DNA from 2 places in the Subtercola frigoramans genome. Region 2 is predicted to be linked to the other one. Evidence: predicted binding sites of a transcription regulator. Region 2 holds the regulator's gene; the other holds the start of a gene.
The links. The regulator HrcA, encoded in region 2, represses chaperone genes, less so after heat shock. The targets are predictions, from matches to a motif close to TTNGCACTCGNNNNNNNCGAGTGCNAA.

Region 1 (16,002 bases), 1.4 Mb from region 2:
CCGGGATGCTCGGTAAGTACGCACTCGAGAAGTGGGCGCGCATTCCGGTCGAAGTGCAGCTCTCGCACGAGTTCCGCTACGAAGACCCGGTATTGACGCCGAACACCCTTGTCATCTCGATCAGCCAGTCCGGCGAGACCATGGACACCCTGATGGCCGTGAAGTATGCCATCGAAGCGGGCGCACGGACGCTCTCGATCTGCAACACGCAGGGTGCAACAATCGCCCGGGAGTCCGACGCGGTCATCTACACGCACGCCGGCCCTGAGGTCGCCGTCGCATCGACGAAGGCATTTGTCGCCCAGATCGCCGCCCTGTATCTCTTCGGGCTTCACCTCGCCAGTGTTCGGGATACCCTTCCAGCGGCCGAGATTGCGGCCGCGCTCGACGAGCTCCAGGCCATTCCGGCGAAGCTCGAGAAGGTACTCCTCACGGCACCACGCATCAGGGAGCTCGCCGGGTGGATGTCGGACACGCGCGCCGTTCTCTTCCTCGGCAGGCATGTCGGCTACCCGGTGGCGCTCGAGGGTGCCCTCAAGCTCAAGGAACTCGCGTACATCCACGCTGAAGGGTTCGCGGCAGGCGAATTGAAGCACGGCCCGATCGCCCTCATCGAACCGGGGCAACCGGTCTTTGTGGTCGTGCCGAGCCCCAGGGACCCGAATTCTCTTCACGCCAAAGTCGTGTCGAACATCCAGGAGATCCGGGCGCGAGGTGCCCGGATCCTTGCCGTCGCAGAGCAGGGTGACGCCGCCGTGTTGCCGTTCGCCGACGAGGTGATTCCCATTCCTCTTGCCGGTGCGTTGTTCGAGCCGCTGCTCGCCGTGGTTCCACTGCAGATCTTCGCTATGGAGCTCGCCACGGCAAAGGGGCTCGATGTCGACCAGCCGCGTAACCTGGCCAAGTCCGTCACGGTCGAATGAGTGGCCCTCAGCGAATGATGGGCCCGGTCGGATGATTGTGGGCGTAGGCGTGGATATCGTCGACGTGCCTCGGTTTCGTCGGTCGCTCGAACGAACGCCTGCGCTCGTGGAGCGGTTGTTCGCTCCCAGCGAACGCGGATTGACGGTGCGCTCCCTGGCGGCCCGTTTTGCTGCCAAGGAAGCGCTCGTGAAGGCAGTTGGTGGCCCCACAGGTTTTCGCTGGCACGACATCGAAATCGTGACGGACGAACACGGTCGACCCTCGTTCTCGCTCGCGGGCACCTCGGCCGCACGCGTCATTTCAGACGGTGTCGCGGCTCTTCACCTGTCTCTCAGCCACGATGGCGATTCGGCCTGCGCATTTGTCGTCGCCGAGGGCCCGGAGAGAACCCCGTGACCACCGACCCCGTGACGAACACCGCGGTGACGAAGAGCACAGTGACGAACAGCGCAGTGGCGAAGACCCCGCTCCGGCTGGCAACCATCGACCTCACGGCGATCTCCCACAATGTTCGAACGGTGGCCCGACTCATGGGTGACTCCGAGGTCATGGCCGTCGTCAAAGCCAATGGCTACGGTCACGGCGCAGTCGAAGTCGCCCGCGCTGCACTCGAGGGTGGTGCCACCTGGCTGGGCGTCGCCGACGTCGACGAAGCGCTCGAGCTCCGCGCGTCCGGAATCACCGCGCCCATTCTCGCGTGGCTGCATGCGACCGAACCTGATTTCACCGAAGCTGTTCGCCAGTCGATCGACCTGGGCATCAGTTCGAGCACACAGCTCGACGCGGTTGCCCGCGCCGCTGGGGGCCTCCGGATGCCCGGCGGAACATCGACGGAACGGGGAGGTGAAGCACTGGCCCCGGCGCCGGCCAGAGTACATCTCAAGATCGATACCGGCCTGGGGCGCAACGGCGCCGAATCGTCGCAGTGGGCTGGGCTCTTCGAACGAGCGGCTGAACTCCAGTCAGAGGGCCTGCTGACCGTGGTCGGCATGTTCAGTCACCTGTCGAATGCGAATGACGAGGAAGACCTGGCACAGCTGGCGATGCTCGAGAGTGCCGTCGAGCAGGCTCGGGGTTCGGGACTGGCTCCCACGATCATCCATCTCGCGTCGACGGCTGGTGCCCTGCGATTGCCAGAGACGCGACTCTCGCTCGTTCGTCTGGGAATCGGGATGTACGGACTTTCGCCGTTCGACGATGTCGATTCCGCTGCCCTGGGCCTGCGGCCGGCGATGCGGCTGGAGGGTCGGGTCATCGCAGTGAAGCGGGTCGAAGCCGACAGCGGAGTGTCGTACGGCTACACCTATCGCACGGCGGGAGCGTCGACGCTGGCACTCGTGGCGCTCGGCTATGCCGACGGTATTCCCCGGTTGGGCTCGAACCGGGCACCCGTGTGGATCAACGGGCAGACCTATACCGTGTCTGGTCGCATCGCAATGGACCAGTTCGTGGTCGATGTGCATGATTCGGTGGTCGAGGTGGGCGACAGTGTCGTGCTGTTCGGTGACCCGGCGACAGGAGTGCCTGCCGCCGAAGACTGGGCACAGAGTGCTGAAACCATCAACTACGAGATCGTCACCCGCGTCGGTGGCCGTATCGAGCGGCGGTACAGGCGGTGAGCGAAGTGAGTGAAGAGCGCGCGGCCAGTGTCTCAACGGGCGGTGAGTTGACGGGCGGTGAGTCGGCGGCCGGTCTCTCGCTGGATGGTCTTTCGTCGGGGTCTGCTCGCCTGGTGGCAGCGCCTGAACGGGTCGCCCGCATCAACCTCGATGCGTTCCGGCACAACGTGCGTCTGCTCAGTGATCTCGCTGCGCCGGCCGAGACGATGCTCGCGGTCAAAGCAGACGCCTACGGGCACGGCATGGTGCCCCTCGCCTTCGCCGCCCTGGAGGCGGGGGCGACCTCGCTCGCCGTGCTCGACATCCCGGCGGCTCTGGTGCTGCGGGCGTCGGGGATCACCGCCCCGATCTTCGCGTGGATGCATGCACCCGACGCTGATTTCGGGGCCGCGGCGGCCGCCGACATCGATCTCGGCATCTCTGCCGTGTGGCAGCTCGAGGCCATCGCTGCCGCAGCCGAGGCGAACGCCCCGCGGGTCCACCTCAAGATCGACACCGGGCTGCATCGCAATGGCGCAAGCGTCGAGCAGTGGCCAGGTCTCGTGCAGTCAGCGATGGCGGCCGATGCTGCCGGTGTCGTGCGCCTTCATGCCGCCTGGTCGCACCTCGCCGACGCGTCGCCCGCCGATGACGAGGCGGCATACGCCCACTTCCAGCAGGCGGTGGCTGTCGCTGAGGAGCTGGGCGCGAGATTCGAAGCCCTGCATCTGGCGGCCAGTTCGGCCGGAATCCGTATGCCAGAGGCCAGGCTGAGTTTCGTGCGCTTCGGCATAGCGGCCTATGGCATCTCGCCGTTCGACGATGAGACGGCCCTGGAGCTGGGGCTTCGCCCGGTGATGACGCTCGCAGCACCGGTTGCCTCTCTCAAACGGGTCGGAGCCGGGCACGGGGTCTCGTACGGATTCGACTACCGCACCACCCGGCCGACAACGCTCGCCCTCGTGCCCCTGGGCTATGCCGATGGCGTTCCGCGGGCGGCGAACGGGCGGGGCCAGGTCTGGCTGAATGGCAAGCGATACCCCATTGCCGGTCGCATCGCCATGGACCAGTTCGTCATCGATGTCGGCGACGACAGTGTCGCCGTCGGCGACGAGGTGATCGTTTTCGGTGAAGGCAGATCTGCGGTCGAACGGGAGCCGGGTAGCGGGGTTCCGACGGCCGAAGACTGGGCCGGATTCGCGCACACGATCGGCGACGAGATCGTCGCGCGAGTGGGCCCCCGGGTGCCTAGGGTCTACCTGAGCGACGACACCGAGGCAGCTGAAGGGGCCTCCGACGCGAGCGCCACCGGTGTAAACGCCGCAGACACGGATCGCTGGGTGATCGCCGACCCGGAAGCCATGCACGATTTCGGATTCGGATTCGCCTCGCGCCTCGACGCCGGCGATGTGCTCGTGCTGACGGGCGAGCTCGGTGCAGGAAAGACGACCTTCACCCGGGGGCTCGGCGAGGGCCTGGGCGTTCGTGGACCCGTCACGAGCCCGACGTTCGTGCTGGCCCGCACGCACCCCAACCTCACCACCGGCGTGCCTCTGATTCACGTCGACGCCTACCGGCTCGGTAACGCAGCAGAACTCGACGACCTCGACATCGATTTCGCGGGTTCGATCGTCGTCGTCGAGTGGGGTTCCGGGCTTGTCGATCGCATCGTCGGCGACTACCTCGAACTCGTGATCGAGCGGCCGATGGGCCACGCGGGCTCGGCAGACGAGGGTGGTGCAGACACTGACGAGGCCGGCGAGGCACCGGTCGAACCCCGTGTCGTGACGCTCCACCGACACAGGCAGGCCGAAGGATGACCGACACAACGATGCGCGACGTGATCGTTCTGGCGATCGACACCTCTGCAGCGACGAGTGTGGCCGTCGTGAGTGGCGAGCGGGGCATCCTGAGCGAAGCCAACGGGCTCGACACGATGAAACACGCGGAGGTCATCGGGCGACTCATCGAGCAGGCCCTCAGTGAGGCGGGAGTCCGGCCCGCAGAGCTGACAGCCGTGGTCGCGGGGATGGGGCCGGGGCCGTTCACCGGGCTCAGAGTCGGAATCGCCGCTGCGCACGCTTTCGCGATCGGCGCGGGCATCGATGTTCTGCCCGTCGTCAGCCACGACGCCATCGCCTTCGAACGCCGTTCGGCGGGCGAACGCGGAGAACTGCTCGTGGTGAGCGATGCGCGTCGCAAGGAGGTGTACTGGTCGCTGTACGACCTCGGTGCAACACGCCTCCACACGGCGGTTCCCGACGCGCCAGTGAGCGGGGCACTCGGTTCCGGGTCAGCGCTCCGGCTCGACGGCCCGGGCCTGGCGAAGCCCGATTCGCTTCCGCACGGCGCAGCAGCACGGGTCGATGCGACCCACGTCTCGGCCGGCGCACTCGGCTCCGTCGCGCTCGGAATCCTCGAGGCCGGAGGCGAATTTGCCACCGGCCAGGCGCTGTACCTCCGTTCTCCCGATGTGACCGTCTCGACCGGCGTGAAGCGGGTCAGCCAGTGATGTTCACCCTGCACCGGGCCGGGCCGGCCGACGTCGCCGACATCATGCTGCTCGAGACCAGCACCTTCGGCTCCGACGCGTGGTCACCCGCGATGATGCTGGCCGACGTCGCCCAGCCGCACTGCTACTACCTCGTCGCCACGAGCGAGCGCTCCAGCGAACTCCGCGGGTACGCCGGGCTGCTGAGCCCGCAGGGAGCGCCCGACGCCGACATCCAGACGATTGCCGTCGCACCGGATGCCCGGCGGCACGGTCTCGGACGCCAACTCATGCTGGCTCTCCTCAGCGAAGCCGAACTCCGCGGGGCGCGCCGGGTGTTCCTCGAGGTCAGAGCAGACAATCCCGCCGCCCAGCACCTCTATGACACGCTGGGGTTCACCTCGATCGGCACGAGACGCGGGTACTACCAACCCGACAATGTCGACGCGATCGTGATGCGACTGGATCTTGCGCACGGCGCAGCGCAGAAAGCGGAAGCAGGATCTGATGACTGACGACGCCACCCGCCAGGCCAGATCGGCCGAGGTGCTCGAGACGACCGGAACGGTGCCGGCAGAGCCTGTCGTGCTCGGCATCGAGACTTCGTGTGACGAGACCGGAATCGGGATCGTGAGGGGCACCACACTGCTGGCCAACGCGATCGCCTCGTCGATGGACGAGCATGCCCGGTACGGGGGAGTCGTGCCCGAGATCGCGGCGCGTGCGCACCTCGAAGCTCTGACCCCGACCATCCGGCTCGCCCTGGAGCAGGCGGGCCTCGGCATCAACGACATCGACGCAATCGCTGTGACGAGCGGGCCGGGCCTCTCCGGCGCGCTCATGGTGGGCGTCGCTGCGGCAAAAGGCCTGGCTGTTTCGACGGGGAAGCCGCTGTACGCCGTGAATCACCTGGTCGGCCATGTCGGCGTCGATCTCGTGACCCCCGACAGTGAGCCGCTCGAATACCCCACAATTGCTCTCCTGGTGTCGGGTGGCCACACCTCACTGCTGTATGTGCGTGACCTCGTCGACGACGTGGAGCTGCTGGGAGAGACGATCGACGATGCAGCGGGGGAGGCCTTCGACAAGGTCGCCAGGGTTCTCGGGCTTCCCTACCCCGGTGGCCCGCACATCGACCGTGTCGCTGTGGGCGGCAATCCCAAAGCGATCCGGTTTCCCCGTGGGCTGAGCTTGCCCAAAGACATGGCTGCCCACCGGTACGACTTCTCGTTCAGCGGGCTCAAGACGGCTGTTGCGCGCTGGGTCGAAGCTCGGCAGGATCGAGGGGAGGACGTGCCCATCGCCGATGTTGCCGCGAGCTTTCGCGAGGCCGTTGCTGACGTGTTGCTGACCAAGGCGCTCGCCGCATGTGCCGATCTCGGGGTGCCACGGTTGCTGCTGGGAGGCGGAGTCGTGGCCAATGCGCGGATCCGTGAGCTGGCCGCCATCCGGGCCGAGCGCGCCGGAATCACGCTTCGCATTCCTCCTTTCGAGCTCTGCACCGACAACGGGGCGATGATCGCCGCGCTCGGGGCCCAGCTGATCATGCGCGGACTGCCCCCCTCCACTCTCGATTTCGGTGCGGATTCCACGTTGCCCGTCACGGACATCCACGTCATCTGACAGGCATTCGCGCCATCAATTGACATTTCTTCAGACAATCTGGCACTATTGTCAACGCCGCCGCGCCAATGCTGTCGGTCAACCACCGCGCCCGTGCCGCACAGATCGCCCGGGTCCGTAGTCGAAGGAGCAGACCCATGACCACCCCAGCCCCCTACACCGCCGGTCCCTCACCCGTGGCGGCAAAGACGAATGTCATCTCCATCGTCGCGCTCGTGCTCTCGATCATCGGATTCACGGTCGTCGGCATCATTCTCGGCTTCGTGGGGTTGAACCAGGTCAAGAAGACGGGAGAGGCTGGCCGCGGGCTCGCGATCGCGGCCATTGTGATCGGCTTCATCGAGCTCGTTCTCGGAATCATTCTGATCATCGTGTACGTGGCGGCACTCGCCAGCATCAGCGCCTCGGGTTACTGACGCACCCCCGGTCACAGGGCAATATCTTTGCGGCAGGGGTGCCGCTGGGCAGGTCTGCCTCGGTAGGCTGTGGCAGAAGCAGATCCGCACTGCAGGTGAGGCCAACACGCCTGGCCTGGTGGCAGGCGGCGTCTCAACCGAGACTGGAACAGGGAAGGGACGTCACCATGACCGATCCGAGCACACCCACAGGCAACGGTATTCCGGGCGAGCCGGCAGGGCCCGGGGCATCCGACACCCCGCCACCCCCTCCCGCACCGAACGTGCCGCCCACTGCTCCGCCGGTACCTCCAGCCCCGCCGGTCGCTCCACCGGCACCTCCTGCGCCCAGCTACACGGCTCCCGCTGCGCCGGCGTATCCGGCACCGAGCTACTCGGCTCCAGCAACTCCACCACCGGCATATGCATCGCCGCCACAGGCATACGCCGCAACACCCCCCGCGCCACCTGCCGCTCCGGGATACGCTGCGCCCGTAGCCGGATATGGCGCCCCCGTGGCGAAGTCACCGGTTCTCAGCATCATCGGAATGGTCGCCGGTATTCTCGGCTTCCTGATCTCGCTGGTGAGCTTCGGAATCGGCGGTTTCCTGTTCTCGGTCGGCGGCGTCGTCCTCGGGTTCCTGGGCCGCAAGAAGGAGCCGGCCGCCCGCGGATTCTGGCTCACCGCCTTGATCACGGGTTTCGCCGGGTTGGCGCTGTCGGTGATCCTGATCCTGGTCTTCATCATCGCGATCGTCTCCAACATCAATACCTCGTACTCGTACTGAAGCGTCGCTCGGTCTGCGCAGACGGGTCTGCGCAGCCGGGTGTGCGCAGTACGGTATGCGGTGAACCGAACGATGACCCCCACCGCCTGCCTCAGGTTGTGGGGGTCATCCGGTCTGCGAGGATCGCGACATGCTTGCCGCCGGCGCGCGTCACGAACAGGGTGGCAGACTCACTACCTTTGAGCGCAAGCTTCGTTCGGAGCGTCGCGGGGTCGATATCCACTCCCCGTTTCTTGATCTCCAGCGAACCGATGTTGCGAATCCGAAGTTCGCGTTTCAGCGTCGGCACGTTGAACGCGAAGACCTCGCGCACGCGGAACGCCTGGGCGAACGGCGATTCGACCAGAGTGTCTCCTGTGAGGTACGCGATCTGGGCAGAGACGAGTCGCGTACCCAATGACCGGGCGAGGTCTCCGATGAGGCGTGCCCGAATGATGCTGCCGTCGGGTTCGTAGAGATAGGCGCCCAGCTCGCCGGGCTCGACGTCTTCGCTGTCTTCTGGCCCGGTCAATTCGTGATGGGCGCCCCCTCGCATCACCAGTGCTGCCCGACGGATGCCCGGGCGGGCGAGGGATCCGAACCAGAGTCCCATCTCCACGAGCTGTCCGTCGACGGAGATCCACTGCGCCTCGCACTCGCTGGGAATCAAACCCCGGTCCAGCCCAGGCCCGAGCTTCACTCCGGTCGGAACGCGACGAGCGACCTCGAACACGAAGTCAAGAGTCGGGCTGAAATCGGCTGGGTCGGTCATCCGTGTCGTGTTGGTGTGGCCAGACGTACGCCGCGCCGGGTCGAGAAAGGCCGCATCGACGCGGGTGAGATCGAACGACTCTGCTTCGCCATTCTCGACCGTTGCCGTGGGGAACGGTGCGAGGTTGTAGGCGGCAATGGCGGCTGTCACCTCGTCACGTTCGACTGCCGTCACAGAAATCTCGAGCGCAGCGAGCGCGAGCGCATCAGCACCGATGCCGCACCCCAGGTCTGCGACACGGGTGATCCCCGCCGACCGAAAGCGCCCTGCGTGCACCGCGGCGACGCTGAGCCGGGTTGCCTGTTCGAGGCCGGCGTCGGTGAACAGCATCCGACTGGCGAATTCACTGAACTTCGACGTCGCCCTGGCGCGGAGTCTCGCCTGTGTCATCACGGTGCCGACTAGTGACGCCGGGTGCCCGCTCTTGCGGAGATCGGCCACGGAGCGCACGATGTCGCCGCCGTTCGTGTAGGGAGGCAGGGAGTCGAGCAACCGCAGGCCCTCCGGCGTCAACAGCTGTTCGAGCTCGGATCTCTGCATCAGGTCAGTTTAGAGGTCGCACCTCGTGACCCGGGGCTGGCACTCGGGTTGACCGAGTGCTAGCTCCACCCCTAAACTTCAGTTAGCACTCTCAGTGTGAGTGTGCCAAAAAAATGACTTTTGAACCGAAGAAAGAAGAGGTCAACAGTGTCGGTCTCCATCAAGCCGCTCGAGGATCGCATCGTTATCAAGCAGGTCGAAGCAGAAACGACGACCGCATCCGGTCTTGTCATTCCTGACACGGCCAAAGAGAAGCCTCAGGAAGGCGTCGTCGTCGCCGTCGGCCCCGGTCGCATCGACGACAACGGCAACCGCGTTCCCCTCGACATCTCCGTCGATGACAAGGTCCTGTACTCCAAGTACGGCGGAACCGAGGTCAAGTACAACGGTGAAGAGTACCTCGTGCTCTCCGCTCGCGACGTGCTGGCTGTTATCGTTCGATAGTGAGTTCTTCAGGAAGGCCCGGGTTCGGTGAACCCGGGCCTTCCTCATTTGGTGCCCGCGAGGGCCGGGCTGTGGCGGCCCGACGGGTCCGCGTCGGTTTCTTCTATGCACTCGGCGCCTATCTGATCTGGGGTGGCCTACCCCTCTACTTCCTGTTCCTGGCACCGACGGGCGCCTTCGAGATCGTCGCCTGGCGAGTCATCTTCTCGCTGGTCTTCTGCGCCCTGATCATCACCGTCGTTCGAGGCTGGCCCGCGTTTCTGGCGGTCTTCCGGCAGCCCCGCCTGATCCTCATGATGGGCCTGGCCGGGGCACTGATCTACGTCAACTGGCAGACCTACGTGCTCAGCGTGGTCTCGGGGCACGTCGTCGAAGCATCGCTGGGGTATTTCATCAACCCCGTGATCACGATCCTCCTCGGCGTCTTCGTTCTCCGGGAGACCCTTCGCCCCCTGCAGTGGGCCGCGCTCGTACTGAGCACCGTCGCCGTGGTCGTGCTGGCCCTCGGCTACGGGGCAGTGCCGTGGATCGCGCTCATCCTCGCCTTCTCGTTCGGCCTCTACGGCCTGGTCAAGAAGCATGTGGGCCCGAAGATCGATGCCGTGAACGGCCTGACCCTCGAGTCTCTCTGGCTGGTGCCTGTGGTCGTCATCCAGCTCTGTGTGGTCGGGGCCACCACGGGGCTCACTTTCGGCCAGGTCAATTCCTGGCACACCATTGCGATGGTGGGTGCGGGCGTCATCACCGCAGTGCCACTGCTGCTCTTCGCCTCGGCCACGAAGCGATTGCCGCTCATCGTCGTGGGATTTGTGCAGTACCTGACCCCGATCATCCAGTTCGTCATCGGCGTCGTCGTGCTGCGGGAACCGATGCCGCCCGAAAGACTGGCCGGGTTCGTTATCGTGTGGTTGTCCCTGGTGTTCCTGTCGGTCGACGTGACTCTGTCGAGCCGGTCCCAGCGCCGACGGAATGCATTACAAATTGCTAACGATCTTCCTATGGCACACACAGAAAACACGTTTGAAACATAGGAACCGTAGGTTGGGACCTAATGAGCGTGAGGGGTCTTCATCCGAAGGCCCGAGGCTTGCGAGCACTATGAAAGGGTTCACAGGATGATCAAATCCAAGTACGCCCTCCGGACCACGATTCTGGCTGGAGCAGGCATCATTGCCGTCATGCTTTCCGGCTGTGCCTCCGGTGGCAGCACGACATCGACTTCCTCCGCGACTGCCTCAGCGGCCGCGACTTCGTCTGACTGCGCGAGTGACGCAACGACAGCCAACAACCTCGTTGTCGGTACGATCCTCCCGATCACGGGTAGCCTCGCCTACCTGAACCCGCCGGAGCAGGCCGGTGTCGGCCTCGCGGTCGCAGACATCAACGCCGCCGGTGGAGTTGCAGGCAAGCAGGCCTGTATCCTCGCCACCGACTCGGGTGACTCGACCGACCTCAGCGTCTCGACCGCTTCTGCCCAAAAGCTGATCACGGCCATGCCGTCGGTCGCCATCGGTGCAGCCTCTTCGAGCGTCTCGCTGAACGTCGTCGACTCGTTCGCCTCGGCAAAGGTCACCCAGATCTCGCCCGCGAACACCTCGGCCAAGCTCAGTGGCTACGGTCCGTTCTACTACCGCACCGCACCGCCGGACTCGGTACAGGGTTCCGCTCTCGGCTCGCTCATCACCGGTGACGGCAACTCGAAGATCGCGTTCCTCGTCTTCAACGACGCCTACGGAACCGGCCTTCGCGACTTCACGCAGGCATCCATCGAATCTGCTGGCGGAACCGTCGTGTACGGCGCCAAGGGTGCAGGCCAGGAGTTCCCTCCCGGCCAGACCACGTTCTCGGCTGAGGTCACCGCTGCTCTGGCTGCAAAGCCCGACGCCATCGTGATCCTCGCGTTCGACGAGACCAAGTCGATCATCCCCGAGCTCGTCGCCCAGGGCTGGACCATGCCGAAGACCTACCTGTCAGACGGCAACACTGCCGACTACAGCAAGGACTTCCAGGCTGGCACGCTGACCGGCGCGCAGGGCACGATCCCCGGTGCAAACGCGAACGACACGTTCAAGGCATCGCTGGTCGCCTGGTACAAGTCGGCTGAGAACGGCGACCTCAAGGACTTCTCCTACGCTCCTGAGGCCTACGACGCGACCACCCTCACCGCTCTTGCGGCACTGAAGGCGAAGTCGAACGTCTCCGCTGACCTCAACAAGGAGCTCGCTGCGGTCTCCGGTGCAAACGGTGGAACGAAGTGCGCTTCGTACGCTGAGTGTGCACCGCTGGTCACCGCCGGTACCGAGATCCAGTACACGGGTCAGTCCGGCGTCGGTCCGTTCAACTCACACAACGAGCCGTCGAGTGCGTTCATCGGCATCTACAAGTACAACGCTGACAACACGTACACGTTCCAGTCGGCAATCGAAGGCCAGACCTCCTACTAATACGGAGTCCGAACCCTCGTAGCTGAATTCGACGCCCCTCGTCCGGTCATCCGGGCGGGGGGCGTCGTCGTGCGCGCGCCCGCTGGTTGAGTAGGCACGCTAAGCGCGCCGCATCGAAACCCTCGCATCGCGCATTTGGGTTTCGATACGGCCCCGTAGGCGCCCACTCAATTAGCGGCATAGCGAAAGGCCCAGCCACCGGATGACCGGGGCTGGGCCTTTCTGTGTGTGCACGTGTGGGGCTGGGGTCAGATCGCGCCGGCGGCGTTGTGCCCTGTCTCTTCTTCGACGTCCTTGGCCAGGGTACCGAGGTAGAGCTCGATGACTTTGGGGTCGTCGGCGAGCTCGCGGCCGGTGCCCGTGTAGGCATTGCGTCCCTGGTCGAGCACGTAGCCGCGGTCGCAGATCTGCAGGCAGCGGCGAGCGTTCTGCTCGACCATGATGATCGAGACTCCCGTCTTATTGATGCGACGGGTGCGGATGAACGTCTCGTCCTGGCGAACCGGTGACAGCCCGGCGGAGGGCTCGTCGAGCAGAAGCACCGACGGGTCCATCATGAGCGCGCGCGCCATGGCGACCGACTGCCGCTCGCCACCGGAGAGTGAACCGGCCCGCTGCGTGCGACGGTCGGCCAGAACCGGAAAGAGGTCGAAGATGGCCTCGAGTCGCTCCTTGAGGAGCTTGGGGCGGAGGAACAGCCCCATCTGCAGGTTCTCCTCGATCGTCAACGACGGGAAGACGTTGTTGTTCTGGGGCACGAACCCCACGCCGGCCTGCACGAGCTTGTTGGCCTTGTGGCCGGTGATGTTCTCGCCCTTCAGCGTCACGCTTCCCGAGCGAACATTCACCAGGCCGAAGAGGGCTTTGAGCAGGGTCGACTTACCGGCGCCGTTCGGGCCGATGATGCCGATCAGCTCGCCGGGGTAGACGTCGAGATTGCAGCCGTTGAGAATGTTGATGCCCGGCAGGTAACCGGCCACGAGGTCGGTCGCCTGCATCACAGGGACCCGGGTTTCAGTCGTTTCGACCATGACTAGGCTTTGCCCTCCGCGCGCTTTGCAACGCTGTCTTCAGCGCTGTCTCCTGCAGCTTCTGCTGCGTCTTCTGCACTGACTTCGGCGGCGAGCTCTTCTGCGACCTCATCGGTCAGGAGGGAGTCGTCGCCGAGGTCGGTGTTGTGGTGCGCACCGAGGTAGGCGTCGATGACGGCCGGGTCGTCCATGACGGTGCCAGACGGGCCCTCTGCCACGACCTTGCCCTCGGCCATCACGACAACCCAGTCGGAGATGTGGCGCACCATGTGCATGTCGTGCTCGACGAAGAGCACGGTCATCCCTTCATCGCGTAGCGCCTGGATGTGCCCGAGCAACGATTGTGTCAGGGCCGGGTTGACCCCAGCCATCGGTTCGTCGAGCATGATCATCACCGGGTCGCTCATCAGGGCACGCGCCATTTCGAGGAGCTTCTTCTGGCCGCCTGAGAGGCTGCCGGCCATGTCGTCACGCTTCTCGAGCAGCTTGAAGCGCGCGAGGAGTTCCTCCGCCTTGGCCGTGATCTCGGCCTCGCGCTTGGCCCAGAGCGGCTTCACGACGGCGACGAAGAGATTCTCTCCCGGCTGGTCTTTGGCACCGAGCCTCATGTTCTCGATCACGGTGAGCTTGGAGAGCGCCTTGGTCAGCTGGAAGGTGCGGACCATGCCCATCTTGGCGACCTTGGTGGCGCCGGTGTTGCCGACGTCACGGCCGTTGAAGGTCGATTTTGCGGCTTCCCCGGCTTTCGGGCCACCGATGAGGCGGGGAGCGGAACTCGGCTTATCGAACCCCGTGATCAGGTTGAAGAACGTGGTCTTTCCGGCACCGTTGGGGCCGATGAGGGCGGTGATGATGCCGCGCTGCACCTCGAGGTGCTGCACATCGACCGCGGTCATTCCGCCGAAGCGGCGAGTGACATGGTCGACGGTGAGGATCGCGTCGGGCTTCGACACGCCGGGAACGGGAGCGACGCCGGCAACGCTGGCCTTCGCCGCAGCACCCGCCTCGGTGATGTGACTGGTTGTGGGGAGACTACTTGACATCGAAGCTCAGCTCCTTCTTGTTGCCGAGAATACCCTGGGGCCTGAAGATGACGACCAGCATCAGAGTGATGCCGATGATGATCCAGGCGAACTGTTCGGTCTGCTGGCCGTTCATGATGCTCGACGGCACGAACTGGCCCGCGATCCCTTGTACGAAGAGACGGATCGCGAAGAACACGATGGCACCGAGCACGGGCCCGAAGACGGTCGCCGCACCACCGAGCAACAGGGCGGTGAAGATGAAGTAGGTCATCGAGCGCCCCATGCTGTCGGCCTGGAGCGATGCCGGCAGGATGTAGACGATTCCGGCGAGCGCGCCGATCACGCCACCGAGGATGAGCGCCTGCATCTTGTAGCTGTAGACGTTCTTGCCCAGGCTGCGCACGGCGTCTTCGTCTTCGCGGATTCCGCGGAGTACGCGGCCCCAGGGGCTGCGCATGATCGCCCAGACGAAGAGGCAGAGCAATCCGACCACGAACCATGCCGTTGCGATGAACCACCAGCCGTTCGACCCGGTCGCGTCGTAGTTCCACGGACCGAGGTTGACTCGGCCGTCACCGAAGAACGACAGATCGGTGAACGGACTCCGGTATTCGTTGCCGGTGATGCCGTTCGACCCGCCGGTGATGTTGGTGAGAAGCGACGATCGCCCGATCATCCGCACGATTTCAGCGGCCGACAGCGTGACGATGGCGAGATAGTCGCCCCGGAGCTTGAGGGTCGGAATGCCGAGGATCAGCGCGAAGATCAGCGCAGCCACGAGTGCGATGATCACCGCGAGGATGATCGGCAGCCCGGCGATGATGGAGATCGCGAAGCCGTAGGCGCCGATCAGCATGAATCCGGCCTGGCCGAAGTTGAGCAGACCGGTGTAACCGAAGTGGATGTTGAGCCCGATGGCTGCGATGGCGAGTGCGGCGGTCTGCGGGGAGATCGCCGAGTTCAGGATGGCGTTCAGCGTTTGGAGTAGTTGATCCATGAGTTCAGCCCTTCTAACCGATGCGCTCTCGGCGCCCGAAGATACCCTGCGGTCTGACCAGAAGAACCAGGATCAGGATGACGAGTGCCGTGGCGTACTTGAAGTCGCCCGGCAGCACGAGGTTGGTCAGTTCTACGACGAGGCCGATGATCATGGCACCGGCGAGCGCGCCGAATGCGGTACCGAGGCCGCCGAGGGTGATCGCCGCGAACATGAGCAGCAGCAGCTGGAGCCCCGTCTGCCAGTTGACGCCGTTGAGCACGAGGCCGAGCAGGACGCCGGAGAGGCCGGCGAGGGCGGTTGCGCTGGTCCAGACGAGCCGGATGATGCGGTCGACATCGATACCGGAGGCCGCCGCAAGCGAGGGGTTGTCAGAAACAGCCCTGGTTGCCCGGCCGATGCGTGTCTTGACGAGCACGAAGCCGACCAGCGCAATGACGACGACGGCGATGCCCATCGCCACGAGCGACTGGGCCGAGAGAGTGACCGGGCCGAGGTCTACAGTGACGGGGTTCGCCTGGTCGATGCGCACGGTGGAGGCACCGAGGAAGTACTGGAACAGGTACTGGAGCGCAATCGAGAGACCGATCGTGACGATCATCAACTGGGTGGTTCCGAGCCCGCGGCGCCTCAGGGGTTTCCAGATCAGGGCATCCTGGAAGTACCCTGTCGCCGCACAGATGACGACAGAGATGATCGCCGCGAGAATGAGGTTGAGCCCGAGCACGTTGGCGAAGAGATACGCAAGCAGGCCGCCGAGTGTGACCTGCTCACCGTGTGCGAAGTTCGACAGCCCGGTCGTGCCGAAGATCAGTGACAGGCCCACTGCAGCCAGGGCGAGCAGCAACCCGAGCCGGATGCCCGAGACGAACTGTTGCAGGAATCGCTCGAACGAGACGCCCGTACCGGTGTCGGTGGTCGGAGTCTGCGTCGTCGTGCCGTCGGCAGCGG
Region 2 (16,002 bases):
CGCGACGCACAACGATCGCAGTCACCTCCGCTCCGTGGCATCCACTGTGGCAGTAGTCGCGGCTGCGGGTGCGCTCGTCTGCGTCTCTGTTGCCGCGCACCTGCCGACGCGGTTCCCGGCCGACGTTTCCCGGCTGGTCGGCCACAGCGTCTCGGTCACCGTGACGGTCGACTCGGTGCCGGTACAGGCAGAGAGCCAGGGGTTCACGGGCGTCGAGCAGTCCAGTCGGTTCTCGGCGACGGCCACACTGCTGAAGACAGCGACCCAGCGCATCGAACTTCAGATGCCCGTGCTCGTCTTCCTGAGGTCGGCCTCAGCCCCTCCGGTCTCGATCGGTACCCAACTCGGGCTGACGGGAAAGCTGCAGGAGACTGGCCCGGGCGAGAGTGTGGCCGCCCTGTTCTTCGCTGAAGGTGTGCCGACGATGCTCGTGCAGCCGCCCTGGTATCTCGACTGGGCGAATCGGCTCCGTGACTCCTTTCGCCGGAGTGCGGCTGTGCTGCCTGGGGCTGGAGCCCAACTCGTACCGGGCCTGGCCATCGGCGACGTGAGCCTGGTGAGCGACGAACTCAATTCGAGCATGATCACGAGCGGTCTCAGTCACCTGACCGCTGTCTCCGGGGCGAACTGTGCCATCGTCGTCGCCGCGATCATGCTGCTGGGCGGGGCCATCCGTCTGTCCCGCCGATGGCGCATAGTGCTCTGCCTCATCGTGATGGCCGCATTCGTGGTTCTCGTCACTCCCTCGCCCAGCGTGCTCCGCGCGGCCGTCATGGCGACGATCGTACTCCTCACGCTGGCCTCGGGCAGAACACCACGTGCCCTGCCGGCACTGGCGCTCGCCTGCATCGTCATGCTCGTGGCCGACCCGTGGCTCTCGCGAAGCTACGGACTGGCGCTCTCCGTCCTGGCCACGGGCGGACTTCTTCTGCTGACCAGGCCGCTGCACACGCTCCTCTCGCGCTGGTTTCCCTCCGGCATCTCCCTCATCATCGCGGTGCCTCTCGCTGCGCAGCTCGCGTGCCAGCCTGTACTGGTTCTGCTTTCGCCCAGCATTTCGACCTACAGCGTGGTCGCGAACCTGCTTGCGGAGCCAGCAGCTCCCGTCGCAACGGTGGTCGGACTGATCTCCTGCGTGGCGGGCGCAGTGGTGCCGTCGCTGGCCAGTGCCGGGGCGTGGCTGACGTGGGTGCCGGCCTCGTGGATCGCCGGTGTCGCCACCTTCTTCGCTGATCTTCCCGGCGCGACCCTTCCCTGGCCAGGCGGTGCACCGGGGTCAGCGCTGGTGATCCTCGTCACAGCCGCGGCGCTCATCGCATTGTTCCTGCGCGATCCGCAGCGAGAGGCAGACGAGAACTCATGATTCCGTCCCGCGGTTCGCGTCGAAACCAGCACGCCGAGCGGCACGGGAATCCGCGCCGTCGGGCTCGGATCATCAGAGTGATTTGCGCACTGATTGTGCTCGTTTCAGCAGCGATCTACGCGGGCTCGGGCATCGGCGTGACCCTCTCGGCCGGCTCAGCGTGGCCGGGCAATTGGCAGATCGCTGCCTGCGACATCGGTCAGGGTGATGCCGTCGCCGTGCACGACGCCGACCGGTTTGCGCTGGTGGATGTCGGGCCCGACCCCGCTCTGCTCCGCACCTGTCTGGGTCGCCTCTCGATCACTCACATCGACCTGCTCGTGCTCACCCACTACGACCGCGACCATGTGGGCGGGCTGTCAGCCGTCCTTGGAATGGTCTCGGTTGTGCTTCTCGGCCCGCCCGAAGACGCCCGTGACGCTGCAATGGCAGACACGCTGATGAAGTCGGGCGCAGAGGTTCGCCATGCTCTGCGAGGCGACTCCGGCGAGCTGGCCGGCTTGTCATGGAGCATCCTCTGGCCGCCCGCAGGCACAGCGCTCAGAGGCAACGATGCGAGCGTGACGATCGAGTTCACCGGCTCTCTCCGCTCGCTCTTCCTGGGTGACCTGGGCGAAGACTCCCAGCGACTGGTCTCGGCGGCGAACCGTCTGAGCCACGAAGACGTCGTGAAAGTTGCGCACCACGGCAGTGCCGACCAGAACGAAGACTTCTACCTGGCCGTAAGGGCGGCGGTGGGGCTGGTTTCGGTTGGTGCGAACAATCGGTATGGGCATCCGACTGACCGGCTGCTCGGTATTCTCGGTCGCAGCCAGACCAGTGTCTTCCGTACCGATCTGCTGGGGATGATCGTGGTCGCGCCGTCGCCCGATGGCATCGTGGTGTGGTCAGACGGTCAGGCTAGGGTTGAGAAAAAGAGATGAGGTGTGGTGGTGGTAGGCGCACGATCCGGCGGGTCCGCCGCCGCGAGGGGCTCTTCGCGTGCGCCTGCAAAGCCCCCGACCAAGTCGCCCGCCCCGGTCATTCCTCAGTTGAGCTGGGAGAACATCCGCCCCGCTGCTGTCGTGCTTGTCTCTGGGCCGGAATCTTTTCTCGCCGACCGTGCGATCAGGCGCCTCAGAGATATGCTGAAGCTCGAAGACCCGAGCCTCGAAGTGAGCGACATCGACGCATCCGGTTATGCGCCGGGCGAGCTGCTCACCATGGCGAGCCCTTCGCTCTTCGGCGAACCGCGCCTGATCAGGGTGTCATCGGTCGAGAAGTGCACCGACGGGTTCCTTCTCGAAGCGATCGACTACCTGGCCTATCCAGCCGATGACACGTGCGTCGTACTGCGGCACGGCGGGGGAGTGCGCGGCAAGCGCCTTCTTGATGCCGTGCGCGCAAGTGGTGGCGATGTCATCGAGGTCGTCTGCGCTGAACTCAAGAAAGACACCGAGCGCTACGACTTCGCTGTCGCTGAGTTCCGTGCAGCTGGTCGACGGGTCAGTCCTGGCGCTCTTCGGGCACTCGTTTCGGCGTTCACCGATGACCTCGCCGAACTCTCCAGCGCCTGTGGGCAGCTCATTGCAGACACCTCAGACGAGATCACCGAAGCGACCGTCGAGCGGTACTACTCCGGTCGCGTCGAGACCAATGCCTTCGCTGTTGCCGACAGTGCGATTGCGGGCCGTTATGGCGAGTCGCTGGCCCTGCTCCGGCATGCTCTGGCCACGGGTGCAGACCCGGTGCCGATGGTTGCCGCGTTCGCGATGAAGCTTCGCACGATGGCGAAGGTGCTCGGCACTCGAGGGGGTTCTGGCCAGCTCGCCGGGCAACTGGGGATGGCACCCTGGCAGGTCGACCGGGCCCGTCGAGACCTGCAGGGTTGGACGGGCGAGGGCCTCGGCCGCAGCATCCAGATCCTTGCCGAGACCGATGAGAACATCAAGGGCGGCGGCCGCGACCCGGTCTACTCGCTCGAGCGCATGATCGCCACGATCGCCTCCCGCGGCGAACGCTGACCCGAGCGTGCCCCGGCCGACGGAGTTGTGCCGGGTGCGCTGCTTCGTCCCGCTGTTGCCGCGTGCGGGGACGTTTGTGCGCACCGCGAGCTGTAGTAGTGGGATCACGCAAAGAAGCCCCGCAGCTGCGGGGCTTCTTTTCGTAGATCTGCGCGAGGAGCGCGCGCAGATCAATAAATTCAGAGTGCGGCGACGCTCTTGGAGATCGACGACTTGCGGTTCGCAGCCTGGTTCTTGTGGATGACACCCTTGCTGGCAGCCTTGTCGAGCTTCTTGCCTGCGAGGCTCAGAGCGGCGGTGGCCTTCTCCTTGTCGCCAGCGGCAACGCTGGTCTTCACGGCGCGGATGGCGGTCTTCAGCTCACTCTTCACGGCCTTGTTGCGCTCGTGCGCCTTGTCGTTGGTGCCGATGCGCTTGATCTGGGACTTGATATTTGCCACGGAATTATCCTCTGTATCTGGTGCTGGTCTGGGGGGTATTTGTATCGCAGCTCGCGTTCACAAAACGAGTGCGGAAGCCAACAGACAACACTACCAGTTGCTGGCCTCTACTTCAATCCAGACCGCGGCGACCCGCGCATTCGGATGCGATTACCGTTAACCTTATGCCCCATCTCGCCGCGCACATGGATTCAGTGCCCCCTTCGGGCATCCGCCGAATCTTCGAGCTTGCCCAGTCGCTCGACGATGTGGTCTTTCTCGCCGTCGGGGAGCCTGATGTCGCCGTCGCTCCGCACATTCTCGAAGCTGCCGCCCGCGCGTGGCAGGCAGACGAGACCTACTACACGCCCAACGGTGGCATTCCTGAGCTTCGAGCGGCGATCGTCGCCAAGCTCGCCGCCGAGAACGGGATCATGGTCGACGCCGAGCAGGTCTGGGTGACCAACGGCGGCATGCACGCCCTCTACCTCGCCATGACCCTGGCGCTCGGCCCGGGAGATGAGGTGCTGCTGCCGGACCCCGGCTACTCGACCTTCCCGATGAACGCGCGGATGATCTCCGCCGTGCCCGTGCCCTACACACTTCGCAGCTCCCGTGACTTCCTGCCGGACTTCGACGAACTCGAGCGTCTCGTCACGGCGAACACCCGCATGATCATTGTGAACTCCCCATCGAACCCCCTGGGAGCGATCTTTCCGCGGGAGACCATCGAGGAGGTCCTTGAGTTCGCCCGCAGGCACGACCTCTGGGTGCTGAGCGACGAGGTGTATGAGCGGTTCACCTATGGTGCACTGCACACCTCCATCGCCGCCCTCGACGATGAAGACCGGGTGTTCTCGGTGTTCTCCCTGTCGAAGACGTATGCGCTCACCGGGGCACGGGTCGGCTACCTGGTGACCCCGCCCGGCATGTCGCAGATCCTTCGAACGGCGCAGGAGGCGATCATCAGCTGCATCAACCTCCCGGCTCAGTTCGCGGCGGTGGCAGCGATCACCGGGCCGCAGGATCACGTGCTCACAGCGGCCACCCACTACCGGGAGAACCTCCAAGCCGCCACAGAGCTCCTGCGCGAACTCGGCATCGAGTACCTCGAACCGTCTGGTGCGTTCTACCTGTGGGTCAACGTCTCGTACGCCACGGGCGGCGATGTTGCCGAGTGGGCGGAGCGCTTCCTGCTCGAACAGCGCGTGGCCGTGGCACCGGGCAGCGCGTTCGGCCGGCACGGTGAGGGCTGGATCCGGCTGTGCGTGGCTGCAGACCTCGCAGACATCGAGACGGGCATCCGTCGCCTGCCCCGCCCACCCGCACAATCAACTGCGTGAGTGCGTACGCGAAGTACTCGTAAACTTGAGGGCACCATTGCCCGAAAACTATGAGGAACGCGTGAGCCCCAGAGCAGTACAGGAACTCCAGCCGGCGTCGACCGACCCCGCGTTCATCCGCAACTTCTGCATCATCGCGCACATCGACCACGGCAAGTCGACTCTGGCCGACCGCATGCTGCAGATCACCGGCGTCGTCTCAGACCGCGACATGCGCGCGCAGTATCTCGACCGCATGGACATCGAGCGCGAACGCGGTATCACCATCAAGAGCCAGGCGGTACGCATGCCCTGGGCCCTCGACGGCCAGACGTACGCGCTCAACATGATCGACACCCCTGGTCACGTCGACTTCACCTACGAGGTCAGCCGCTCGCTCGCCGCCTGCGAGGGCGCCATCCTGCTGGTCGACGCGGCGCAGGGCATCGAGGCCCAGACACTCGCGAACCTGTACCTCGCGCTCGACAACGACCTCAAGATCATCCCGGTTCTCAACAAGATCGACCTGCCCGCCGCCGACCCCGACAAGTACGCCGAAGAGATTGCCGGGCTCATCGGAGGCAGGGCCGAAGACGTGCTCCGCGTCAGCGGCAAGACCGGCATGGGCGTCGAAGAGCTGCTCGACCTCGTGGTCGCCACCATCCCGGCACCCCAGGGTGACCCGGAGGCGCCGGCCCGCGCCATGATCTTCGACTCGGTCTACGACTCGTACCGCGGTGTGGTGACCTACGTGCGCATGATCGACGGCAAGCTCACGCCGCGCGAGAAGATCATGATGATGAGCACCAAATCCACTCATGAGGTGCTCGAGATCGGCGTCAGCTCACCAGAGCCGACGCCGAGCAAGGGGTTGGCCGTCGGTGAGGTCGGTTACCTGATCACGGGCGTGAAGGATGTTCGGCTCAGCAAAGTCGGCGACACCGTCACCACGTTCACCCGCCCGGCGACTGTCGCGCTCAAGGGCTACAGCGAGCCCAAGCCGATGGTCTTCTCTGGCCTCTACCCGATCGACGGCTCGGACTACCCGAATCTCCGCGAAGCGCTCGACAAGCTGAAACTCTCGGATGCTGCGCTCGTCTACGAGCCAGAGACCTCCGTTGCCCTGGGCTTCGGCTTCCGCTGTGGCTTCCTCGGCCTGCTGCACCTCGAGATCATCACTGAGCGGCTGGAGCGCGAGTTCAACCTCGACCTGATCGCCACCGCACCCAGCGTGATCTACGAAGTCACCACCGATGACAAGAAGACCGTCACGGTGACGAACCCAAGCGAGTTCCCGGGCGGCAAGATCAAGAGTGTCAGTGAGCCGATGGTGAAGGCGAGCATCCTCGCGCCCAAGGACTATGTCGGCACGATCATGGAGCTCTGCCAGGGCCGTCGCGGAACCCTGAATGGCATGGAATATGTCGGCACCGACCGCGTCGAGCTGCACTACAACATGCCCCTCGGCGAGATCGTCTTCGACTTCTTCGATCACCTGAAGAGCCGCACGCAGGGTTACGCGAGCCTCGACTACGAGCCCATCGGCGAACAGGAGGCCGACCTCGTGAAGGTCGACATCCTGCTGCAGGGTGAGGCGGTCGACGCATTCAGCGCCATCGTGCACAAAGACAAGGCCTATGCCTATGGTCTGCTGATGACCGAGCGGCTGAAGAAGCTGATCCCGCGCCAGCAGTTCGAGGTGCCGATCCAGGCCGCCATCGGCGCGAGGATCATCGCCCGCGAGTCGATCAGCGCCATTCGCAAGGACGTTCTCGCAAAGTGCTACGGCGGTGACATCTCCCGTAAGCGCAAACTGCTCGAGAAGCAGAAAGAGGGCAAGAAACGCATGAAGATGGTGGGGCGTGTCGAGGTTCCGCAGGAAGCGTTCATCGCCGCCCTGAGCGGCGACACCGAGACCAAGAAAGAAAAATAGCGGTCGGGTAGGGTGCTGCGTATGGCCGAAACCATCATCACGGTCGAGGGGCACTTCGACTACCATCACCCGGCCGAACGCGGAACAGTGTTGCTTGCTGCCGGATTCCAAGGCCCCGAACGAGCGTCGGTCGTGTCTCGTACGGCCCAGTTGCACGGCGCGCTCACGCAGCAGGCACAACAGTTGGTGGCAGGCAACACCGTTACGTGGTGGTCGGCCGACCGGATGCGCGTGTGGAGTGAGCGCCCCTGGAACAATGCGGGTGCACAGCTTCCACTCGTGCACCACGCGAGCGTCGGGCTGGAGGTGAAGTTCTCTGACCTTTCTGCGCTGGCAGTCTGGGTTGAGAAGGTCGCGACGCTCGACGGGGTGACGGTGACGGGCATCCACTGGGCGCTCACCGAGGTCACAAAATCCCGCATCACAGCCGAGTCGCAGGAGCGCGCCGTAAACGACGCGGTCAGTCGTGCGACGGCCTACGCCCAGAGTCTCGGCCTTTCCACCGTGGTGCCGCTGGCGCTTGCTGACCCCGGCATGCTCGGCGACGATTCCCGGCCGTTCTCGCCGGCAGGTGCTGCCCCCATGGTGCGCGCGATGGCTGCTTCTGCTCAGGAGGGCGGCCTGGATCTGAAGCCCGAAGACATCACCGTCGAATCCCGCGTGCACGCCCGCTTCGCGGCATCCTGAGTTCTCCCACTGACGTTCAAGGGTTGGAGCGAGTGGCAGCCCCGATCGTCTCGATCAATGCGCGTTCAGGTTGAGGCACGAGCAAACCTCTCCTGCGAACAGCGATAATGGATCACGTGGCAGAGACAGAACGACGAACCAGGTCGACGCACAACGGGCAGGCGCTGAGCTACGCGGCGATCGGCGCGAGCCAGGCCGACGACTTGATGTACTACCCGCCGAAGGGTTTCAGGCCGTTCGAATCGCGCGCACGCCTCGGCTCGGGTGACGACCGGTTCGAGTCGGCCTCCGAGGCCGTGTTGACCTGGGGCATACAGCGAGGCAGCGGTATGCAGATCGAGAATATCGAGCTGCCCCCGGCGAGCGACACCGACTATGCCGGGCTCACCTACGACGCGGCGGGAATGCCCGTAGCCCCTCGCGGCCTCGACGAAGACCAGACCTACACCGAAGACGGCACACCACACGTTGCCCCCGGTGTTTCGGCCGAACTGGTCGTCCATGTCTTCGGGGTGCGATTCGTCGCACCGGTGCGGGTGGTCTCGGTGACGAGCGACACACACCGGGTGGGCTTCGCGTACGGCACACTTCCCGGCCACCCCGCGATGGGTGAAGAGAGTTTCATGGTCGAACACCACGACGACGACTCGGTGTGGGTGGTCATCCGTGGCTTCTCGAAACCGAGTTCGTGGTTCTTCCGGCTGGGTTCGCCGCTGCTCCGGTGGCAGCAGCGCAAGGCGACCAAAGAATACCTGCGCGCGTTGTTGCCTGCCCGCGCGTGACCGTACTCAGCGATCAAGGCACGGAGGCGGCACATGGGTAGCGCGCTGCCGCTCGGCGACCCCGCTCCGCCGGATGGCCTGCTGCCGGAGTCGGCCGCCGAACGTGCCGACGGGCATCCATTCGGCGTCTACCTGCACGTGCCGTTCTGCCGGGTCCGCTGCGGGTACTGCGACTTCAACACGTACACTTCAAGCGAATTGCGCGGCGCCAAGCAGGTTGACTACGCTGGCCAGGCCGTTCTCGAGGTCGCCCTCGCCGACCGGGTTCTGACCGAGTCGGGTGTGAAGCGGCGATCTGTCTCGACCGTGTTCTTCGGTGGCGGCACACCGACCCTCTTGCCCAGCCACCAGGTCATCGACATGCTCGACGCCGTGCGCTCGACCTGGGGCCTCGAGCCCGGCGCCGAGGTCACGACCGAAGCCAACCCCGATTCAGTGGATGCCCGATACCTGAACGAACTCGCCGAAGCCGGGTTCACACGGGTCAGCTTCGGCATGCAGTCTGCCGTACCGCACGTGCTCCGAACACTCGACCGCACGCACACGCCCGAACGGGTTCCCCAGGTCGTTCAGTGGGCACGGGCCGCCGGCCTGCAGGTCAGCGTCGATCTCATCTACGGAACCCCGGGGGAGAGCCTCGACGACTGGGAGATATCGCTCGACGCCGCGCTGCAGCTCGAACCCGACCATCTCTCGGCCTACGCCCTGATCGTAGAGCAGGGCACCAAGCTCGCGAGACAGATCCGCTCTGGCGTGTACCCCGAGCCTGACGACGACCTCGAAGCCGACATGTACGAGCTTCTGGATGCCCGGCTCCGCTCGCACGGTTACGAGTGGTACGAGGTGAGCAACTGGGCGCGCGGATCGGGTCGCGGGCCACGAGCCGGCGCGGCCCCCGTCACGTCCAGCCACACCGTGCTCGACTCGGAGTACGAGTCTCACAGGTCACGCCACAACCTCGCCTATTGGCAGGGTCACGACTGGTGGGGCATCGGCCCGGGTGCCCACAGCCATGTCGGCGGCACGAGGTGGTGGAACGTCAAGCACCCGGCGGCCTACGCCGAGCGGATGCTCTCTGGACTGTCGCCGGCGGCTGGCCGGGAGACGCCCGACGCCGAAGCACGCGAGTTGGAGCGGATTCTGCTGCAGGCGCGAATCCGCCACGGGCTCCACATCTCCTCGCTCGGCGAGGTAGCGCGGCGCGAAGTGGCTGGACTCATCGCAGACGAGTTGATCGTTCCGAAGTCGGCGTTCGAGGGCACCATCGAGTTGACAGTGCGCGGTCGCCTGCTGGCAGACGCTGTGGTCAGGCGACTCACCGCCTGACCTGCTCGGTCTGTGGCGAGGTTCGACACTCTACCCGAGGGTGATCAGTGAACGAACGGGATCGCGCTCCAGGCTGGGTAGGTGTACAACTCGCCCCTGTTGGCCGCGATCGCTGCCATGATGCTGAAGACGATGACGAGCACGGCGCCGCCGAGAGCCGCGACCAGGCCGATGATCAGGATCGGGATGCCGATGAGCACGATCAGCAGGAATGAGCCGATCATCGTCACGATGGCCGCCGCCACCTGCAGGAGGATCATCGTGATCTGGAAGTTCAGCGCTGTACGGGTGTGATCCCGAACGAACAGCCCCCGGTCTTTGAGCACCAGAAAACCGATGAGCGACGGGAGCACACCGAATACGATCCCGCCGACGTGGATGAGCGTCGCCCAGAGTCGCTGGTCGCTCGGGTTCAGCGGCAGCGCAGGTGCGTACTGCTGCGGGGCGAGCGGCACGGGCGGCTCGGAGGCGGGAGGCGGGTACGTCACCCCTGCAGCTTAAACGACGGAGCGCCCCCCGCGATAGAGCCCAATGGGAGGGGCGCTCGGATGTCGGATGAATGCCGGCAGTGGGGGAGTTCTCCCGCTACTTGATCCAGCGGTAGTTCAGCGGGTAGCGGTAGGTGCCTCCGCCGTTGACCTTGACCCCACCGATGATCGCAAAGATCAGGTTCACGATGAGTACGGCGAACACGAGCAAGCCGAACAGCAGGCCGATAAAGGGAATGATTTGCAGGATGTTCAGCACGACCACAGCCCCGGTCACGTTGATGGTCCAGTTGAGCGCTTCCTTGCTCTCCTGGTTGACCAGCGGGCCGCGGTCCTTGAAGACGAGGTAGATGACCAGGGCAGGAATCAACAGGATGATGTTGCCGAAGTGAGCGAGCGACGCCCACAGTTTGTCGTCTGATTGCGACAAGGGTGCGGCGGGTGCGGCCGCGTAGCCCTGTGCGGGTGGCGGAGGCGGGACGGGCTGACCCGAAGTGGGGTCATACGGCGGGGTTGCGTTGGGATCAGACATTTTCGTGTGCGCCTTTCAGACGAATGTGGAAAAAAGCGATCTGCTTCTCTGTCACAGTGAGCGTGAATCGATCCCCTTCACCCAGTGGGGCGCGCCGAACACGTTCAAGCACAAGATACTGCGAGGTGCCCACGCGAGGCAATGATCTTTACTCAGCGTGTCGTAATCTGCGCGCGATATATAATTGGCACTCTGATCATCGGAGTGCTAAACACGAGTTCGAGGAAGGCGGCATCGTTCATGGTTTCTGAACGCAGCCTCGAAGTTCTGCGTGTCATCGTCCACGACTATGTCGCGTCGCGGGAGCCTGTGGGGTCGAAGTCGATCGTCGACCGCCATTCCTTCGGCGTGTCGGCAGCAACAATCCGCAACGATATGGCCCTTCTCGAAGAAGAAGAGTTGATCGTTGCTCCACACACCTCGTCCGGTCGCATTCCCACTGACAAGGGCTACCGCCTCTTCGTCGATCATCTCGCCGACCTGAAGCCGCTCTCTGGTGCGCAACGGCAGGCGATCGAGACCTTCCTCGGCTCCTCCGTCGACCTCGACGACGTCCTGGCGCGCACGGTTCGATTGCTCTCGCAGCTCACGCAGCAGGTGGCCATGGTGCAGTACCCGTCGCTCTCGCAGGCACGCGTCAGGCACGTCGAACTCGTGGCTCTTGCTCCTACGCGGCTGCTGTCGGTCGTCATCACCGACACCGGCCATGTCGAACAACGCATCGTCGAGGTTCCCCCCGACACCGATGAGGCGTTCCTGGCAGACGTGCGTGCCCGGGTGAACTCAGCGATCGCGGGGCTCGGCCTCGACGAAGCCGCGGGTGCACTCGCGATCTTCCCGGCGCAGTTCGCACCCGGAAGGGCATCTGCCGTGGCGATGATCACGACGGTTCTCGCCGAGCAGGTGGCTGCAAACCGTCAGGAGAAGCTTCTCATTGCCGGTGCGGCCAACCTGGTTCGAACCGAAGGCGACTTCGCTGGGAGCGTACTCCCCGTGCTCGAAGCCGTGGAGGAGCAGGTGGTGCTGTTGCGGCTGTTCAGCGAGATGCAGGCAGACCAGTTCGGAATGTCGGTGAGCATCGGCAGGGAGAACGCCTCCTTCGGCCTGGCGGAGACCTCGGTGCTTGCCAGCGGGTACAGTTCCGCGGGCGGTGCGGTGGCACGGCTCGGGGTCCTCGGCCCGACGAGAATGGACTACTCCACCAACATCGCAGCCGTGCGTGCTGTCGCACGGTACCTCTCCAAGAGCCTCGGAGAGGCGTGATCCAGCCCTCCCAGGCGCCTCTGATGCGTGCGCGCAGCGTCAGAACCACCCGATTCCCACAGCCCACACCACATTCCGCAACAAACAAAGGAGAAGCCCTTCGTGGCTGACCACTACGACGTTCTCGGAGTCGAGCGAACCGCGACGACAGACGAGATCAAGAAGGCCTACCGACGTCTGGCCCGAGAGCTCCACCCCGACGTGAATTCGAGCCCCGACGCCGAAGAACGGTTCAAGTCCGTCACTCACGCCTACGACGTTCTCAGCGACCCCGGGCAGCGACAGTCCTATGATCGAGGGCCTCAGGCCGGCTTCGGCGGGGGTGGGGGCGGCGCCCAGGGCTTCGGTGGCTTCGGCGACATCTTCGAGACCTTCTTCGGTGGCCAGCAGGGCCAGAGCAGGGGCCCCCGGTCCCGTGCCGAACGGGGTCAGGATGCCCTGCTCCGCGTTGAGGTCGACCTCGGTGAGGTCATCTTCGGCACCCATCGTGACCTCGAGGTCGACACCGCCATTCTCTGCGAGACCTGCAACGGCACCTGCGCCCAGCCAGGCACGCATGAAGTCACCTGCGACATCTGCCATGGCACCGGCCAGATCTCGCGCACGGTGCGTTCGCTGCTCGGCAACGTCATGACGAGCTCACCCTGTGGCACCTGCCGCGGCTACGGAACGATCATCCCGAACCCGTGTGTCACCTGCCAGGGCCAGGGCCGCGTGCGCTCGCGACGTGTCATCCCCGTCGACATTCCTGCGGGAGTCGACACCGGTCTTCGCCTCCAGATGCCGTCGCAGGGTGAAGTCGGCCCGGCCGGCGGCCCGCAGGGCGACCTCTACCTCGAAGTGAAGGTGCGTCACCACGATGTCTTCAGTCGCAACGGCGACGACCTGCTCTGCACTCTCGAGGTGCAGATGTGGGACGCGGTGCTCGGCACGAACACCGTGGTCAAGGCGCTCGACGGCGACGTCGAGATCGAACTGAGGGCGGGCATCCAGAGCTCTGAGGTGGTCACGGTGAAGTCGCGTGGGGTGACCAAGCTGCGCGGTGGAGGTCGCGGTGACCTGAAGATCGGCATCCAGGTCGTCACGCCGACCAAGCTCGACCACAAACAGAAAGACCTGGTCAAGCAGCTTGCTGCGGCTCACAAGTACCCGTCGCCGACGCTCGGGCAGTTCCAGCAGGGCCTGTTCTCGAAGCTCCGCGACAGGTTCATGAACTGAGCAGGCGAAAGCGGAGGCTCCTGCGGCGAGTATCGCAGGCGCGGATAGGATTCTGCAGGTGAGTTCTCTCTTTCTGCGCGATGACCTTGCTGCTGTGCCACACGACGTCGGCGATGTGGTTGCGCTCCACGGTGATGAGGCGAAGCACGCTGTCACCGTGAACCGGCTGCGCGTCGGCCAGCACACCTCCATCGGCGACGGCCGCGGCCTGGTCGTGCATGGGCCGGTCGTCGGAGCTTCTGGGTCCGAGCTCACGATCGCGGTCACCGAGGTCACAGAAGAACGGATGCCCGGACCCTCGGTCTGGCTGGTGCAGGCCTTGGCGAAGGGCGACCGCGATGAGCTCGCCATCCAGGCCGCGACAGAACTCGGCGTCGCCGGGGTCGTGCCGTGGAGCGCCGACCGCTCGGTGTCGCGTTGGGCCGGTGCCAAAGTGGCGAAAGGCGTCGAGCGCTGGCGGAGTATCGTTCGCGAGGCGGCGAAACAGTCCATTCGCGCGTGGGTTCCCGATGTCGCAGAATTGCACTCGACGCGCGATCTCGTGAGACTGGCGGGCTCCACCCGCATGCTCCTTCTCGAGCCGACGGCGAGCCAAGCACTCACCGACTTCTCACTCGACGGTGAGGATGCGGAGTCCGACCTCGTTCTCGTCGTGGGGCCTGAGGGTGGCATCAGCGTCGGGGAACTTGAGGCCTTGACTCGCGCGGGAGCAGTGCCCGTGCGGCTCGGAAGCACGATTCTGCGCACGTCGACAGCCGGACCTGCGGCGCTCGCAGTGCTCAATGCCAGGCTGGGCCGCTGGTAGGACGCGCACCCGGACCGGCGCACGCACGCGGGCCGGCTGTCAGGTGCCCGGCTTAAGATGGAGTCATGCCAGTTCCTGCCGAGCCGTCCATCTTCAGCCGCATTGTGGCCCGCGAGATCCCCGCGAACATCTATGCCGAAACAGACACGCTGATCGCGATCGCCGACATCGCACCCAAGGCGCCGGTGCACATTCTCATTGTGCCGAAGTCGGAGGGCTACGCAAACGTCGTAGAGCTGGCCGCAGGCGACCCCGGGCTTCTCGCTGAGATGATCGCCCTCGCGGCCCAGCTCGCCGCTGAACACGCCGACGGTGACTTCCGACTGGTGTTCAACACCGGCGCGGGCGCAGGGCAGACGGTGTTCCATGTTCACGCCCACCTGCTTGCCGGTTCTCTCGAAGAGGGTTCCCTTGCCGGGTTCTGAAAGCATTCCGGGTTCAGGCAGAAGCGCTGCCGAGGCCGTGATCCACGTCGACGGGCTGGCCATGGTCAGGTTGCTCGGCCCGCAAGACCGTCTCGTGACCTTGGTCGAGAAGCAGTTCCCGAGCGTGAGCCTGCACAGTCGGGGAAATGAGATCACGCTGACGGGCCCTTCCGCAGACGTCGAAGCGGCAGAACGCCTTGTCGAAGAACTGGTGCAGATGGTCAGGGCTGGCAACGACGAATTGACCGAGATCGAAGTGACTGCATCGGCGCGCATGCTCGACTCAGACCGTTCATCGAGCCCGTCAGACACGCTCGGCCAGCCGATTGTCACCACGCGCGGCAAGACGGTTCGGGCCAAGACCCCCGGGCAGAAGGACTACGTCGACGCGATCGACGAGAACACCATCGTGTTCGGCATCGGACCGGCGGGAACGGGCAAGACGTACCTCGCCATGGCCAAGGCCGTGCAGGCACTTCAGCGCAAGGAGGTCAACCGCATCATCCTGACGCGGCCGGCCGTCGAGGCGGGCGAACGCCTCGGCTACCTCCCCGGCTCACTCACAGACAAGATCGACCCCTACCTGAGGCCGCTCTTCGACGCCCTGAACGAGATGCTCGACCCCGAGATCGTGCCCAAGCTCATGGCCACCGGCGCCATCGAGGTCGCCCCGCTGGCCTACATGCGCGGCCGCACCCTCAACGACTCGTTCATCGTGCTCGACGAGGCACAGAACACGACACCCGAACAGATGAAGATGTTCCTGACGCGTCTCGGTTTCGGGTCGCGCATGGTCATCACGGGCGACATCACCCAGATCGACCTTCCTCTCGGTACGAGTGGACTGCAGGTGGTTCGCGGTGTGCTCGACGGTATCGACGACATCCACTTCGCTACCCTGACGAGTGACGACGTCGTGCGGCACACCCTTGTGGGCCAGATCGTTGACGCCTATACCCGGTTCGACCAGATTCAGCTCGCAGGCCGAAACCGTGCCGCTGAGCGTCGCGCAGGAGCCACGGCCTCTGCGTCGACCGATTCCCGACACCCGAGCACACAGAGAGATCGCCCGTGAGCATTGAAGTGAACAACGAATCGTCGATTCCGGTCGACGAAGAGGCGCTGCTGCGCCTGGCCAGCTACGCGCTCGAGCAGATGCACGTGCATCCTGACGCCGAACTCGCGATCGTGCTGGTCGACGAGGCGGCGATGGAGCAGCTTCACGTGCAGTGGATGGACGAACCGGGCCCGACAGACGTGCTGAGCTTCCCGATGGACGAGTTGCGACCGGGTACTGAAGAAGCCCCGACGCCTCCCGGCCTACTGGGCGACGTTGTGCTGTGCCCCCAGGTCGCCGAAGGGCAGGCCCAGACGGCAGGCCACTCGACGCTCGAAGAGTTACTGCTTCTGCTGACCCACGGCATTCTGCACCTGCT

Region 1: a site for HrcA is predicted at 9,147-9,173, ahead of groES (co-chaperone GroES). Genes of this name have one in related genera too.

The regions. Positions count from the first base shown of each region.
Region 1 is NZ_JAFBBU010000001.1:1,041,962-1,057,963, forward strand. It holds gene glmS (glutamine--fructose-6-phosphate transaminase (isomerizing)) at 1-923, shown strand, start outside; gene JOE66_RS05055 (holo-ACP synthase) at 955-1,320, shown strand; gene alr (alanine racemase) at 1,362-2,543, shown strand; gene alr (alanine racemase) at 2,549-4,342, shown strand; gene tsaB (tRNA (adenosine(37)-N6)-threonylcarbamoyltransferase complex dimerization subunit type 1 TsaB) at 4,339-5,034, shown strand; gene rimI (ribosomal protein S18-alanine N-acetyltransferase) at 5,034-5,528, shown strand; gene tsaD (tRNA (adenosine(37)-N6)-threonylcarbamoyltransferase complex transferase subunit TsaD) at 5,521-6,636, shown strand; gene JOE66_RS05085 (DUF4190 domain-containing protein) at 6,774-7,052, shown strand; gene JOE66_RS05090 (hypothetical protein) at 7,220-7,819, shown strand; gene JOE66_RS05095 (class I SAM-dependent methyltransferase) at 7,911-9,110, opposite strand; gene groES (co-chaperone GroES) at 9,258-9,554, shown strand; gene rarD (EamA family transporter RarD) at 9,554-10,585, shown strand; gene JOE66_RS05110 (ABC transporter substrate-binding protein) at 10,670-11,998, shown strand; gene JOE66_RS05115 (ABC transporter ATP-binding protein) at 12,247-13,029, opposite strand; gene JOE66_RS05120 (ABC transporter ATP-binding protein) at 13,032-14,072, opposite strand; gene JOE66_RS05125 (branched-chain amino acid ABC transporter permease) at 14,062-15,051, opposite strand; gene JOE66_RS05130 (branched-chain amino acid ABC transporter permease) at 15,065-16,002, opposite strand, start outside.
Region 2 is NZ_JAFBBU010000001.1:2,406,052-2,422,053, reverse strand. It holds gene JOE66_RS17665 (ComEC/Rec2 family competence protein) at 1-1,363, shown strand, start outside; gene JOE66_RS11320 (ComEC/Rec2 family competence protein) at 1,441-2,286, shown strand; gene holA (DNA polymerase III subunit delta) at 2,296-3,366, shown strand; gene rpsT (30S ribosomal protein S20) at 3,546-3,806, opposite strand; gene JOE66_RS11305 (pyridoxal phosphate-dependent aminotransferase) at 3,971-5,128, shown strand; gene lepA (translation elongation factor 4) at 5,190-7,040, shown strand; gene JOE66_RS11295 (SIMPL domain-containing protein) at 7,062-7,727, shown strand; gene JOE66_RS11290 (DUF1990 domain-containing protein) at 7,844-8,509, shown strand; gene JOE66_RS11285 (coproporphyrinogen-III oxidase family protein) at 8,543-9,835, shown strand; gene JOE66_RS11280 (DUF4870 domain-containing protein) at 9,880-10,323, opposite strand; gene JOE66_RS11275 (DUF4870 domain-containing protein) at 10,421-10,855, opposite strand; gene hrcA (heat-inducible transcriptional repressor HrcA) at 11,096-12,118, shown strand; gene dnaJ (molecular chaperone DnaJ) at 12,221-13,336, shown strand; gene JOE66_RS11260 (16S rRNA (uracil(1498)-N(3))-methyltransferase) at 13,395-14,141, shown strand; gene JOE66_RS11255 (HIT domain-containing protein) at 14,207-14,566, shown strand; gene JOE66_RS11250 (PhoH family protein) at 14,553-15,641, shown strand; gene ybeY (rRNA maturation RNase YbeY) at 15,638-16,002, shown strand, end outside.